DNA from 2 places in the Streptomyces sp. NPDC052040 genome. Region 2 is predicted to be linked to the other one. Evidence: riboswitches for the same ligand, from Rfam matches in the RefSeq annotation. Region 2 holds a riboswitch; the other holds the start of a gene.
What was found. Region 2 has a riboswitch for S-adenosylmethionine ahead of ACIHAA_RS14930 (aminotransferase class V-fold PLP-dependent enzyme). Riboswitches for the same ligand answer to the same signal wherever they lie in the genome.
Positions count from the first base shown of each region.

Region 1: linked by a shared signal. The riboswitch ahead of thrC (threonine synthase) and the one ahead of ACIHAA_RS14930 (aminotransferase class V-fold PLP-dependent enzyme) in region 2 are both predicted to bind S-adenosylmethionine.

Region 1 is NZ_JBIUBV010000003.1:360,992-367,899, forward strand. Features, by position in the region: gene otsB (trehalose-phosphatase) at 1-136, shown strand, start outside; gene ACIHAA_RS10000 (trehalose-6-phosphate synthase) at 211-1,638, opposite strand; gene ACIHAA_RS10005 (glucosyl-3-phosphoglycerate synthase) at 1,749-2,720, opposite strand; SAM riboswitch class I at 2,920-3,076, shown strand; gene thrC (threonine synthase) at 3,095-4,375, shown strand; gene ACIHAA_RS10015 (MoaD/ThiS family protein) at 4,372-4,647, shown strand; gene ACIHAA_RS10020 (cold-shock protein) at 5,098-5,301, shown strand; gene groL (chaperonin GroEL) at 5,731-6,908, shown strand, end outside.
Region 2 is NZ_JBIUBV010000006.1:99,353-106,260, forward strand. Features, by position in the region: gene ACIHAA_RS14930 (aminotransferase class V-fold PLP-dependent enzyme) at 73-1,434, opposite strand; SAM riboswitch class IV at 1,639-1,755, opposite strand; gene trpD (anthranilate phosphoribosyltransferase) at 1,896-2,960, opposite strand; gene ACIHAA_RS14940 (cytochrome bc complex cytochrome b subunit) at 3,097-4,758, opposite strand; gene ACIHAA_RS14945 (Rieske 2Fe-2S domain-containing protein) at 4,755-5,813, opposite strand; gene ACIHAA_RS14950 (c-type cytochrome) at 5,810-6,622, opposite strand; gene ACIHAA_RS14955 (heme-copper oxidase subunit III) at 6,735-6,908, opposite strand, start outside.

The sequences.
Region 1 (6,908 bases), on a different contig from region 2:
CCCCGGCCTGCTGGTGTGCAGCGGCAGCGAGGAGGTCACCGAACTGGCCGACCGGGCGGACCTGGTGGTCGACGGCCCGGAAGGCGTCGTACGACTGCTGGCGGCACTGGCGGCCCGCCTGACGAAGCCCGCCTGACCCACCGCCGGACCGGACAACCACTACGGAAACCCGCCCCCGGCCCGACGGCGACCGGCCGGTCGTGCCCGGTCTCAGTCCCGCAGGGCGGTCAGCTGGTCCAGGAACCAGCGGGCCGGGGGGAGGGCCGTGGCCTGGGCGGCCAGCCGCTTGCTGCGCTCCGCGCGCTCGCCGGGCGCCATCGACAGGGCCTCGTGCAGCGCCCGCGCCGTGCCCACCACGTCGTACGGGTTCACCGTCACCGCGTCCTCGCCCAGCTCCTCGTACGCCCCCGCCTCCCGGGAGAGCACCAGCGCGCAGCCCTCGTCGGAGACCACCGGGACCTCCTTGGCGACCAGGTTCATCCCGTCCCGGATGGGGTTCACCAGGGCCACGTTCGCCAGCCGGTACGCAGCCAGCGAGCGCGCGAAGTCGTCCTTGACGTGCAGCTCCACCGGGGTCCAGCCGGGCGTCCCGTAGCGGGAGTTGATCCCCTCCGCCACCCGCTGGACCTCCGCCGTGTAGTCGCGGTAGACGGCCAGGTCCTGCCGGGAGGGGTAGGCGAAGGCCACATGGACGACCCGTTCGCGCCACTCGGGCCGCGAGCGGAGCAGCTCCTCGTACGCCAGCAGCCCGCGCACGATGTTCTTGGACAGCTCCGTGCGGTCCACCCGGACGACCGCCTTGCGGGGCGTCCCGTCGGGGGCCGTGCCGATCTGCTCCCGCAGGGCCCGCATCCGCTCGTCCACGTCCGGCCGGTGCGCCCGCTCGCGCAGGAACTCGGCGTCCGCGCCAAGACCGTGCACCCCGATCCGCGTCCCCGAGGGGATGCCCGGCCCCAGCACCGCGTGGCAGCAGGCCGTGAAGGCGTCGGCCCAGCGCCCGGTGAGGAAGGCCGCCCGGTCCGCGCCCAGGATCCCGCCGAGCACCTGCGCGGCGATGTCGTCGGGCAGCAGCCGGAAGTACTCCGGGGGCGCCCACGGGGTGTGCGAGAAGTGGCCGATCCGCAGATCGGGCCGCAGCTCGCGGAGCATCCGGGGGGCCAGGGTGAGGTGGTAGTCCTGGATCAGGACCGCCGCGCCCTCGGCCGCCTCCTCGGCCAGTGCCTCGGCGAACGCCCGGTTGTAGGCCTCGTAGGCCGCCCACTGCCGCCGGAACTCGGCATCGAACACCGGTTCCAGGGGTGTCTGGTAGAGCATGTGGTGGACGAACCACAGCACCGAGTTGGCGATGCCGTTGTACGCGTCGCCGTGCACCTGCGCGTCGATGTCGAGCATCCGCACGCGTTGGCCGCCGCTGTCGGCCGGGTCGAGCCTGCCGCCGGTGCGCCGCACCGCCTCCCGGTCGCCTTCGTTGAGCGCCGAGCAGACCCACACCGCGTCCGCGTCGGAGCCGATCGCCGAGAGGCCGGAGACCAGTCCGCCCCCGCCGCGCTTGGCGGTGAGGCGGCCCGCCCCGTCCAGCGCATACGAGACCGGACCGCGGTTGGACGCCACCAGAACGGAAGCCGCATTCGAAGCCATGCCACGAAACCTAGCCCGCACCCAAAACGCTCAAACGTTCCCTCCAGCCGTCCGCGGAACCGTATACAACGACCCCACGCCCCGGGCGGCCGCCGCGCCCCCCCGGCCGTTCAGGCCGCCCAGCGCTGTGCGTACTCCGCGATCTCCGCCATCGGTGGCCGCTCCTCCGTGTCCACCGAGTACGTCCGTGGCTCGAAGCCGCCCTCGACGCGCTCGAACTGGGTGAGGGCGGGGCGCACCAGATGGCCGCGGGCCAGCCGCAGTTGGGCGGTGCGGTAGATCGCCGCCGCCATCCGGCCCAGCGCCTGGCCGTCCTGGTGGCGGTGCAGCCGGACCCCGACGTCGACCTGGGCCAGGGCGTCCAGGCCGACCAGGTGCAGGGCGTCCACCAGCATGCCCAGCTCCACTCCGTAGCCGACCGGGAAGGGCAGCCGTTCCAGCAGGGAGCGGCGCGCGGCGTACTCCCCGCCCAGCGGCTGGACGAAACCGGCCAGTTGCGGCCAGTGGAGGTTGAGCAGCGGGCGCGCCATCAGCTCGGTGACCCGGCCGCCCTGCCCGGCCCCCGCGCCGGGGGCGGCGCCCTCGCCGCCGAGGGCCAGCGGCCGGTCGTACATCGCCTTCACCAGGTCCACGCCCGGGTCGGTGAGCAGCGGGCCCACGATCCCGGAGACGAAGTCCGAGGAGAACTCCCGCAGATCGGCGTCCACGAAGCAGACGATGTCCCCGCGGGTGACCAGCAGGGAGCGCCACAGCACCTCGCCCTTGCCGGGCACGGCCGGGATGCGCGGCAGGATGGCATCGCGGTGCACCACCGTCGCCCCGGCCGCCGCGGCCACCTCGGAGGTGCGGTCCGTGGAGCCCGAGTCCACGACCACGATCTCGTCGACCAGCGGGACCTGCCGCATCAGGTCGTGGCGGATGACGGCGACGATCTCGCCGACCGTCTCCTCCTCGTTCAGGGCGGGCAGGACGACGCTGACCGACGAACCCGAGGCGCGCTTGGCGGCCAGGATCCGGTGGAGCGGGCGGTCGGTCACGGACCAGGAGCGGGCGCTCAGCCAGCGCTCGACTTCTTCCAGCACGGTCCCCGGCTCCTCTCATGGGGTTCGTCTCTTCGGGTTCATTTCACGGGGCGTGCCCCGTGGGGTTCACGAGTGATCCATCTCGCGGTTCGGACGGCAGTCTCAACTGTCCTGGCCTTCGGTTACAGTCTTGAACAACGCCGGTGACCATCGCATGTCGTAGGTCGCCGCCGCTCGTACCAGTGAAACAACTGCATACCGCTCATCCAGAGGGGCAGAGGGAAACGGCCCGATGAAGCCCCGGCAACCCTCCAGTCGGTACTCGTAGACCAGTTCTGATCGTCTTCGCGAGGCTCCCGGCTAGGGAAGGTGCCAAATCCGTCTCACGGCGAGATGCGTCGTGAGGAAGATGAGGAGAAGGGGCCTCGCCTGTCATGGCTGTGCAGACTGTCACCAGCATCACCCGTTCCGTGGATCTCGGACCCGCCGCCGCCCTGTCCTGTCGCGAGTGCGGCCACCGGGTACCGCTCGGCCCGGTCTTCGCCTGCGAGGAGTGTTTCGGCCCGCTGGAGATCGCCTACGACTTCTCGGGCCACGACACCGAGGAACTGCGCCGGCGGATCGAAGCGGGCCCCGCGAACATCTGGCGCTATGCGCCGCTGCTGCCGGTCCCGGCGGACGTCGCCGACCGGCCGAATCTCAACCCGGGCTGGACCAAGCTCGTCAAGGCCGACAACCTGGCCCGCGAGCTGGGCGTGACCGGCGGCCTGTATGTGAAGGACGACTCCGGCAACCCGACGCACTCCTTCAAGGACCGCGTGGTCGCGCAGGCGCTGGAGGCGGCGCGCGTCTTCGGCTTCACCACCCTCTCCTGCTCCTCCACCGGCAACCTGGCGGGCGCGGTGGGCGCCGCGGCGGCCCGGGCCGGTTTCCGCTCCTGCGTCTTCATCCCGCACGACCTGGAGCAGGGCAAGGTCGTCATGGCCGCGGTCTACGGCGGTGAGCTGGTCGGCATCGAGGGCAACTACGACGATGTGAACCGCTTCTGCTCGGAGCTGATCGGCGACCCGGCGGGCGAGGGCTGGGGCTTCGTCAACGTCAATCTCCGTCCGTACTACGCGGAGGGGTCCAAGACCCTGGCGTACGAGATCTGCGAGCAGCTCGGCTGGCGGCTGCCGGACCAGATCGTGGTCCCGATCGCCTCCGGCTCCCAGCTCACCAAGATCGACAAGGGGCTGCGGGAGCTGATCGCGCTCGGACTGGTCGAGGACCGGCCGTACACGATCTTCGGCGCACAGGCCGAGGGCTGCTCGCCGGTGTCGGCCGCCTACAAGGGGGGCCACGACGTCGTCCGCCCGCAGAAGCCCGACACGATCGCCAAGTCGCTGGCGATCGGCAACCCGGCGGACGGCCCCTATGTGCTCGACATCGCGCGCCGCACCGGCGGGGCCGTGGAGGACGTGACGGACCCGCAGATCGTCGACGCCATCAAGCTGCTCGCCCGCACCGAGGGCATCTTCGCGGAGACGGCGGGCGGGGTCACCGTGGGCGTGACGCGCAAGCTGATCGAGAACGGGCTGCTCGACCCGGCGAAGACCACCGTCGTCCTCAACACCGGCGACGGCCTCAAGACCCTGGACGCGGTGGCGGGCACCGGCCTCACCGCGACGATCCGACCGACCCTGGACTCCTTCCGAGAGGCTGGCCTCGCATGAGCGTGACCGTTCGCATCCCCACCATCCTGCGCACCTACACCGGCGGCGCGGCCGAGGTCGCCGCCCAGGGCGGGACTCTCGCCGAGGTCATCGCCGACCTGGAGCAGAACCACACCGGTATCGCCGCCCGCGTTCTGGACGACCAGGGCAAGCTGCGCCGCTTCGTCAATGTGTACGTCAACGACGACGACGTCCGCTTCGAACAGGGTCTGGACACGGTGACGCCGGACGGCGCGGGCGTCTCCATCATCCCGGCGGTGGCGGGCGGCTGACGGCCGCGCGCCCCCCTTCGGTCGTTACCCTGAGTAAGGGTAATCACCGGGAGTTCATCGAATTGCCCTCTCCGGGAGAAAGCGGAGGGGGCAATTCTGCATGGTTGAGCGCGGTACAGTTGGGGAACCCGCTCCCGATTTCCCGGTCCGACAACCGGACTCCCTGCCGCCAGTTCGGCGAGAAGTAGCCAAAGTAGGCAGGCGTTTTGCGCCATCCGCTCCTTTTGTCGGGCCTGACTTGCCCTGAAGTCGGGTGAATTCTCCGTACATTCCCGACCGGTCGTGCCCGGATTTCTCGTCCGATTGACCTGTTGCAGAGGGCAGTTGGACAGATACATTCAGCCGCGGTCGACGCGTTCCGGCGCACGCCCCCAACCGTTGGGGGGTGAGGTCTGACCCGGATCCGCGAAGTGTGGATCTGTGCAAGGGCCAGTAATAGGGGAGTTAGGCATGGCTCAGGGCACCGTCAAGTGGTTCAACGCGGAGAAGGGGTACGGCTTCATCGCGGTCGACGGTGGTGCGGATGTATTCGTCCACTACAGCGCGATCCAGATGGACGGCTACCGCACCCTGGAAGAGGGCCAGCGGGTCGAGTTCGAGATCTCGCAGGGTCAGAAGGGGCCGCAGGCGGACATGGTCCGTCTGGCCGGCTGAGGTTGCGCGCCGACGACTGAACAGTTCGACGTGTCGAGGGGCTCGTATCCCATGGGGGTACGAGCCCCTCGGTCTGTCCGGCACATGACAGGCACGCGCGGAGGCCCCTGCGGAGGCCGCTGTCCGGACCGCTGTAGAAGCCGCCGCGGAGGTCCCCCCATCGAGCCCTGCTTCGCGGAGCACCTTGCGCCCTCCCGTCACCCGACCACCTCCCCCCATCGAGCTCCGCTTCGCGGAGCACCTTGCACTCTCGGGGGTCGAGTGCTAATCATTGGCGTTAGCACTCTGAAGGTGAGAGTGACAAAGAAGGACCGGGTCGGTGAGGCCGCGGGACCGGGTGGGGCAAGGAACCACCGGGCCGGGGCCGTCCGTCGCGGGCGCGGGCGCGGTCCGAAGTAATCACCCCCAGTCCTGGAGGGACCACTTCACATGGCCAAGATCATCGCGTTCGACGAGGAGGCGCGGCGCGGCCTCGAGCGCGGCATGAACCAGCTCGCGGACGCCGTCAAGGTGACGCTCGGCCCCAAGGGCCGCAACGTCGTCCTCGAGAAGAAGTGGGGCGCCCCCACGATCACCAACGATGGTGTGTCCATCGCCAAGGAGATCGAGCTCGAGGACCCGTACGAGAAGATCGGCGCCGAGCTGGTCAAGGAAGTCGCCAAGAAGACGGACGACGTCGCCGGCGACGGTACGACCACCGCGACCGTGCTCGCCCAGGCGCTGGTCCGCGAGGGCCTGCGCAACGTGGCCGCCGGTGCCAACCCGATGGCTCTGAAGCGCGGTATCGAGAAGGCCGTCGAGGCCGTCTCCGCCGCCCTGCTGGAGCAGGCGAAGGATGTCGAGACCAAGGAGCAGATCGCTTCCACGGCCTCCATCTCCGCCGCCGACACCCAGATCGGCGAGCTGATCGCCGAGGCCATGGACAAGGTCGGCAAGGAAGGCGTCATCACCGTCGAGGAGTCCCAGACCTTCGGTCTGGAGCTTGAGCTCACCGAGGGCATGCGCTTCGACAAGGGCTACATCTCGGCGTACTTCGCCACCGACATGGAGCGTATGGAGGCCGTCCTCGACGACCCGTACATCCTGATCGCCAACTCCAAGATCTCCTCGGTCAAGGACCTGCTCCCGCTGCTGGAGAAGGTCATGCAGTCGGGCAAGCCGCTGCTGATCATCGCCGAGGACGTCGAGGGCGAGGCCCTGTCGACCCTGGTCGTCAACAAGATCCGCGGCACCTTCAAGTCCGTCGCCGTCAAGGCCCCGGGCTTCGGCGACCGCCGCAAGGCCATGCTCGGCGACATCGCCATCCTCACGGGCGGCGAGGTCGTCTCCGAGGAGGTCGGCCTCAAGCTGGAGAACGCGACCCTGGACCTCCTGGGCCGCGCCCGCAAGGTCGTCATCACCAAGGACGAGACCACGATCGTGGACGGCGCCGGTTCCCCGGACCAGGTCCAGGGCCGTGTGAACCAGATCCGCGCCGAGATCGAGAACAGCGACTCGGACTACGACCGCGAGAAGCTCCAGGAGCGTCTGGCGAAGCTGGCCGGCGGCGTGGCCGTCATCAAGGCCGGTGCCGCCACCGAGGTCGAGCTCAAGGAGCGCAAGCACCG
Region 2 (6,908 bases):
GCTCGATCCAAACGAAAGACCCTGGCCGGACGCAGACGGCCCGTCACCGCCGTGGCGGTGACGGACCCCCGGTCAGACCGCCGGGACGCAGCGGCCGTCCTCGGTGCGGTAGGTCCACCGCGCGCCGTCGCGGACCAGTTCGCCGACCGCGCGGACGAAACGTTCCACATGCTCGTCGGGGGTGCCCGCGCCGAAGCTGACGCGGATGGCGTTCAGTGAGCGCTCACCCGGCGCGGCGTCGGGGGCCCCGCACTCGCCCTGGGCGCCCGGGTCGCCGCCCAGCAGGGTGCGCACCAGGGGGTGGGCGCAGAACAGGCCGTCCCGGACGCCGATGCCGTACTCGGCGGAGAGCGCGGCGGCGAAGTGGGAGCTGTTCCAGCCCTCGACGACGAACGAGATCACGCCCACCCGGGCCGCGTCGTCGCCGAAGAGGGAGAGCACCCGGACCTCCGGGATCCCGGCAAGCCCGGCCCGCACCTCGCGGACGAGGCGCTGCTCACGGGCGACCAGGGTGTCGAAGCCCGCTTCGGTGAGGGCCTTGCAGGCCGAGGCGATGGAGTAGGCGCCGATCACATTGGGCGACCCGGCCTCGTGCCGCGCGGCGGTCTCGTGCCACTCCACGTCCACTCCCCCGTCCGTGCGCCGGGTGACCCTACGGCTGGCGCCGCCGCCCGCAAGATAGGGCTCGGCGGTACGCAGCCAGTCGGCACGGCCCGCCAGCACACCGGCGCCGAAGGGGGCGTAGAGCTTGTGCCCGGAGAAGGCGACCCAGTCGACATCGAGGTCCGTGACCGACACGGGGTGGTGCGGGGCCAGCTGGGCGGCGTCCAGCACGATGCGCGCGCCGTGCGCATGGGCGGCCTCCGCCAGTTCGCGCACCGGCCACAGCTCCCCGGTGACATTGGAGGCGCCGGTGACACAGACCAGGGCCGGTCCATGGGGGTCGCGCCCGGCGAGGGCCCGCTCCAGGGTCCGTACGGCCTGCTGGGGGGTGCGCGGGGCGTCCAGGACGGTGACCTCGGCGCCCCGCCAGGGCAGCAGCGAGGCATGGTGCTCGGTCTCGAAGACGTAGACCCGGCAGTCCTCCGGCAGGGCCCCGGCGAGGAGGTTGAGCGAGTCGGTGGTGGACCGCGTGAAGACCACCTGGTCCGCCTCCCGGCAGTCCAGGAACTCGGCGACGGTCCGGCGGGCGTTCTCGAAGAGGTCGGTGGACAGCTGCGACAGATACCCGGCGCCGCGGTGGACACTGCCGTAGTACGGCGCGTACGCGGCCACGTCGTCCCAGACCCGCTGGAGCGCGGGGGCGCTGGCCGCGTAGTCGAGAGCCGCGTAGGTGACTTCGCCGCCGGTGACGAGCGGGACGCTGACCTCCCGGCCCAGCACGGGCAGCGGAGCACAGACGGACGGGTCGCAGGCAAGGGTGGAGACGGACATGGGTGCACTCCCGTGAGGCAGGTGGGACCACCGTGCCGGAGGGTGCGCGGAACGGCGCGCGGTCCTGTCGACGGCACGGGGAAGGAAAAGGTGAAGCGGGGATGCGGAGGCGGGGCTCTGCGGCCCTACGGCATTCGCTTGCTCACGGAAGGCTCCCTCGAACGACCAGGACCCCTGGCCCCACGCCGGATACGGCGTGTGAGGGGTCCGCGCTTGCCGCAGACCTCGCTGCCTGCGACCTGGTCTTCACCCGGGGCACCCCGCCACGGACGGAGGGTTGCCGGACAGCCGGCCGGGGCCGAGTGGCTGTCGCTCATGACCTGGGAAGGACGCTAACGGACGTGATCGGGCGGTCGCAACAGCTGTCCGGATACCGGGACGTGGAGCCTTGACACGTACCCGGCTCGAGGGCAAACGACGGGGGAGCCCGGACGTGCCGTGCTCCCCCGTCGTGCTCGAGCTCAGCGGTGGCTCGCGGCCACCCAGCGCTCCAGCGTCCGCCGGGCGGACCCCGAGTCGATCGACTCCGCCGCCTTCTCCATCCCGGCGCGCAGCTGCACGGCCAGCGGCTCCCCGGTGGGCTCCAGGGCCACCAGCGCCGCCGCCGAGTTCAGCAGGACCGCCTCGCGCACCGGCCCGGTCTCCCCGTTCAGCACGCGCCGGGCCACATCGGCGTTGTAGGAGGCGTCGGCTCCGCGCAGCGCCTCGACCGGCACCAGTTCGAGACCGACGTCCCGGGGGTCGAAGGTCTCCTCGGCCACCGTGCCGTCACGGACCACCCAGACCCGGGAGGTGGAGGTCGTGGTCAGCTCGTCGAGTCCGTCGTCGCCCCGGAAGACCAGCGAGGAGTTCCCCCGCTCGGCGAGGACGCCCGCGACGATCGGCGCCATCCGCGGGTCCGCGACGCCCACCGCCTGCGCCTTCACCCGGGCCGGGTTGGTCAGCGGGCCGAGGACATTGAACGTCGTACGGATCCCGAGCTGTCCGCGCGCCGCGGCCACATGCCGCAGGGCCGGGTGGAACTTCACCGCGAAGCAGATGGTGATCCCGGCCTCCTCGGCCACCTCGGCCGTGCGCCGGGGGGTGAGGTCCAGATTGATGCCGAGCTTCTCCAGGACGTCCGAGGAGCCGGAGGCGGAGGACGCGGCCCGGTTGCCGTGCTTGACGACCTTCGCGCCGGTGCCCGCCACCACGATCGACGACATCGTGGAGATGTTCACCGTCTTCGCGCCGTCGCCGCCCGTGCCGACGATGTCCACGGCCGGACCCGGCACCTCGATCACATGCGCGTGCTCGTACATCGCCCGGACCAGACCGGTGATCTCCTCGACCGTCTCGCCCTTCGCCCGCAGCGCGACGACGAAGGCGGCGATCTGGGCGTCCGTCGCCTCTCCGCGCATGATGCGGTCCATCGCCCAGGCCGTGTCCTCCACGCTCTGGTCCTGGCCGTCCAGCAGCGCGTTCAGTACCCGCGGCCAGGAACGGGCCGCCGCGGTGTCGCCTCCAGCGGGGGTCACAGCGCTCATAAGCCGCTCCTGGGTACCTGTCCCGGTCGGGACGCACATTCTCGAACAGGTCCACCCTATCCAGCCCGGGGGACGGCAAAGGGCCCCGTCCGGTGCATCGGACGGGGCCCTCGCCGTGGCGTGGCGCGCTCAGCGATCAGTGGTGGCCGTGGCCGCTCGTGATCTCCTTGTACTCCTCCACCGTGGGCTTGGTGATCTGGCTGTCCTCGCCGTAGTAGGCGTTGCTCAGCCGGGCCCGCAGCTTCGCGGAGCCCTTGATCTTCCGCTCGACACCGTTCTTGTCGACCGTCGGACCGATCTCGGCAGGCTTGTACTGCTCGTGCGCCGTGAGCGTGTGCAGCTGCTCCTGGCTGAGCGGCTCGTGGACCTCGATGAACTCACCGTGCGGCAGCCGCTTGATGATGCCCGACTCGCGGCCGTGCAGCACCTTGTCGTGGTCGCGGCGCTGGAGGCCGAGGCAGATCCGCTTGGTGGCGATGAACACGAGCACCGGCACCACGAAGAAGGCGATGCGGACGAACCAGGTGATCGCGTTGATCGACAGGTGGAAGTGCGTGGCCCAGATGTCGTTGCCACCACCGACGAGCATCACGAAGTACCAGGAGATCCACGCGGCACCGAAGGCCGTACGCGTCGGCGCGTTGCGCGGGCGGTCCAGGATGTGGTGCTCGCGCTTGTCGCCGGTGATCCAGGACTCGATGAAGGGGTAGGCACCCATCACGGCCAGGGTCAGCGGGAAGAGCAGCAGCGGGATGAACACACCCAGGACGAGCGTGTGGCCCCACAGGTTGATCTCCCAGCCGGGCATGGCACGGATGAGACCCTCGGCCTGGCCCATGTACCAGTCGGGCTGGGCGCCCGTGGAGACCTGGTCCGGACGGTAGGGGCCGATGGCCCAGATCGGGTTGATCTGAGCGATCGCCGCGACGGCCGCGATCACACCGAAGACCAGGAAGAAGAAGCCTCCGGCCTTGGCCATGTAGACCGGCAGCAGCGGCATGCCGACGACGTTGTTGTTCGTCTTGCCGGGACCCGCGAACTGCGTGTGCTTGTGGTAGAAGACCAGGATCAGGTGGCCGACCATCAGACCGAGCATGATGCCCGGCAGCAGCAGGATGTGGATCGAGTAGAAGCGGGCCACGAAGTCGCCGCCCGGGAACTCGCCGCCGAAGAGGAAGAACGACAGGTACGTGCCGACGATCGGCACGGACAGGATCGCGCCCTCCATGAAGCGGACACCGGTGCCGGAGAGCAGGTCGTCCGGGAGCGAGTAACCGGTGAAGCCGGTGAACATGCCGAGGACGAACAGCAGGAAGCCGAACAGCCAGTTGATCTCACGCGGCTTGCGGAACGCGCCGGTGAAGAACACGCGCATCATGTGCACGAACATGCCGGCCAGGAAGACCAGCGCGGCCCAGTGGTGGATCTGCCGGATGAGCAGACCGCCGCGGACGTCGAAGCTGATGTGCAGCGCGGAGTTGAACGCCTCGCTCATCAGCTGGCCCTGGAGCGGCACATAGCTGCCGTGGTACACCACCTCGTTCATCGAGGGGTGGAAGAACAGCGTCAGATACACACCCGTGAGGATGATGATCACGAAGCTGTAGAGGCAGACCTCGCCCAGCATGAACGACCAGTGGTCGGGGAAGATCTTGCGCATGTTCGACTTGGCCAGGGAGTAGATCCCCAGGCGTCCGTCGGCCCAGTCGGCGACGCGCTCGCCGGCCGGTGCCTTTCCGCGCGCAGCGCCCGCGCCGTCCGTTGCGGATCGGCTCGTGTTGCTCGGTGTAGTGCTCATCCGCGCTCCCAGAAAGCAGGACCGACGGGCTCATCGAAGTCGCCGAGCGCCTCGAGGTAGCCGTCCGCGTTGACGCCGATGCGCAGCTGCGGCAGGGCGTGACCGGCCGGGCCGAAGATGACCCGGCCACCGTCGGAGAGGTCGAAGGTGGACTGGTGGCACGGGCAGAGAACGTGGTGCGTCTGCTGCTCGTACAGGGAGATCGGGCAACCGACGTGGGTGCAGATCTTCGAGTAGGCCACGATGCCCTCGTGGGACCACGAGAGTTCCTTCTTGTCCTTGATGTTCTCCGGCTGGAGCCGGACGAGCATCAGGGCGGCCTTCGCGATCTGCTTCTGGAAGTCCTCGTTGGTCTCCTCCAGGCCCTCGGGCCTGGCGAAGGTCAGCGAACCCACCGCGACGTCCGAGGCGCGCATCGGCTGGTTCGTGTTCACGTTGACGAGGAGCTTGCCCTTGGACCAGGCCGTGTGACGCAGCTTGGTGCCGGGCAGCGGACCCAGGTCGCGCAGCAGGAACAGGCCGGAGAGCGGCACCAGGGCCAGCGCGCCGAACATCGTGTTCCTGATCAGGGAGCGGCGACCGATCGCCGACTCCCGGGCGCCGTCGGCGAAGTCCGCGAGGACCTTCGCCTTGACCTCCGGCGCCGCCTCGATCGGGTGACGCTCGTCGGCGACCTCGACGTCGGACATCAGGGTGCGGGCCCAGTGGACCGCGCCCGCGCCGATCGCGAACAGCGCCACGCCCAGCGTCAGGCCCAGCGCGAAGTTCATCGCGCTGAGGTGCCCGATCGGGAAGACGTAGATCGACCTGTCGTTCGGGATCGTGACGTACGAGACGATGAAGGCGATGGTGGCCAGCATCGACAGGGTGAACATCAGGGCGACGGCGCGCTCGGAGCGCTTGGCCGCCCGCTCGTCGATGTCCTGGATCCGGTGCTCGTGGGGCGGCAGCCCCGGGTCGGCGAACGGGTTCTCCTCGTCCGCGACCGCTACGGCACCGTGATGGGTGTCCTGCTCAGCGGGCAGGTTCTCTTCGGGAATGTCTTGGCTACTCATGACTTCTTGGCCTTTGCGGTCCGAGCGGCGACCCAGACGGCGACCGCGATCAGCGCGCCCAGTCCGAAGATCCAGGCGAAGAGGCCTTCGGAGACCGGGCCGAGACCGCCCAGGTCGAGACCGCCGGGGTTGTCGGTCTGGTCACCGTTGACCGCGTTGACGTAGGCGATGATGTCCTTCTTGTTCTGCTGCGACAGGGTGGTGTCGGGGAAGGACGGCATGTTCTGCGGGCCGGTCTGCATGGCCTCGTAGATGTGCTTGGGCGCGACACCTTCGAGGCTCGGCGCGAACTTGCCGTGCGACAGGGCACCGCCCTCGCCGGTGATGTTGTGGCACTGCGCGCAGTTGGTGCGGAAGATCTCGCCGCCCTTGGCGATGTCGGCACCCTCGGGGCTGTAGTCGTTCGCCGTCGGCACGGCCGGGCCGGCGCCGAGCGAGGCGACATACGCCGCGATCTGGTCGATCTGGGCCTGCGAGTAGATGTTCCTCTTCTTAACCACCTGGGGGCCCTGGGAGGTGGCGGCCGGCATACGGCCGGTGGCCACCTGGAAGTCCACGGCCGCGGCGCCCACGCCGACCAGGCTCGGACCGTCGGAGGAGCCCTGACCCCTGGTGCCGTGGCAGCTGGCGCAGCCCACCTGGTAGAGCTTCTTGCCCTCCTCGATGGCGAGGGACTGGGAGGTTTCATCGGCCTGCGCCTTGCTCGCGGGCGCGAACGCGGCGTACAGCCCCCCGGTGGCCGCCAGCGCGAGGAGTAGGACGACGACAGCCGCCAGCGGATGGCGTCGTCGTGCGGAGAGCTTTTTCACGGATTACCCCGGTGTCAGGATCTTCTGCGTCGATGCTTCTGGAAATGGATCGGATCGTCGGGGTCGCCCGGTTCCCCCGCGGGGGTGCCCGTACGCCGCGGCCGACCCCCGATTACCTGATCAGGTAGATCGTGGCGAAGAGGCCGATCCAGACGACATCGACGAAGTGCCAGTAGTAGGACACGACGATGGCGGCGGTTGCCTGCTCATGGGTGAACCTGCGCGCCGCGTAGGTTCGGCCGAGCACCAGCAGGAAGGCGATGAGACCACCCGTCACGTGCAGGCC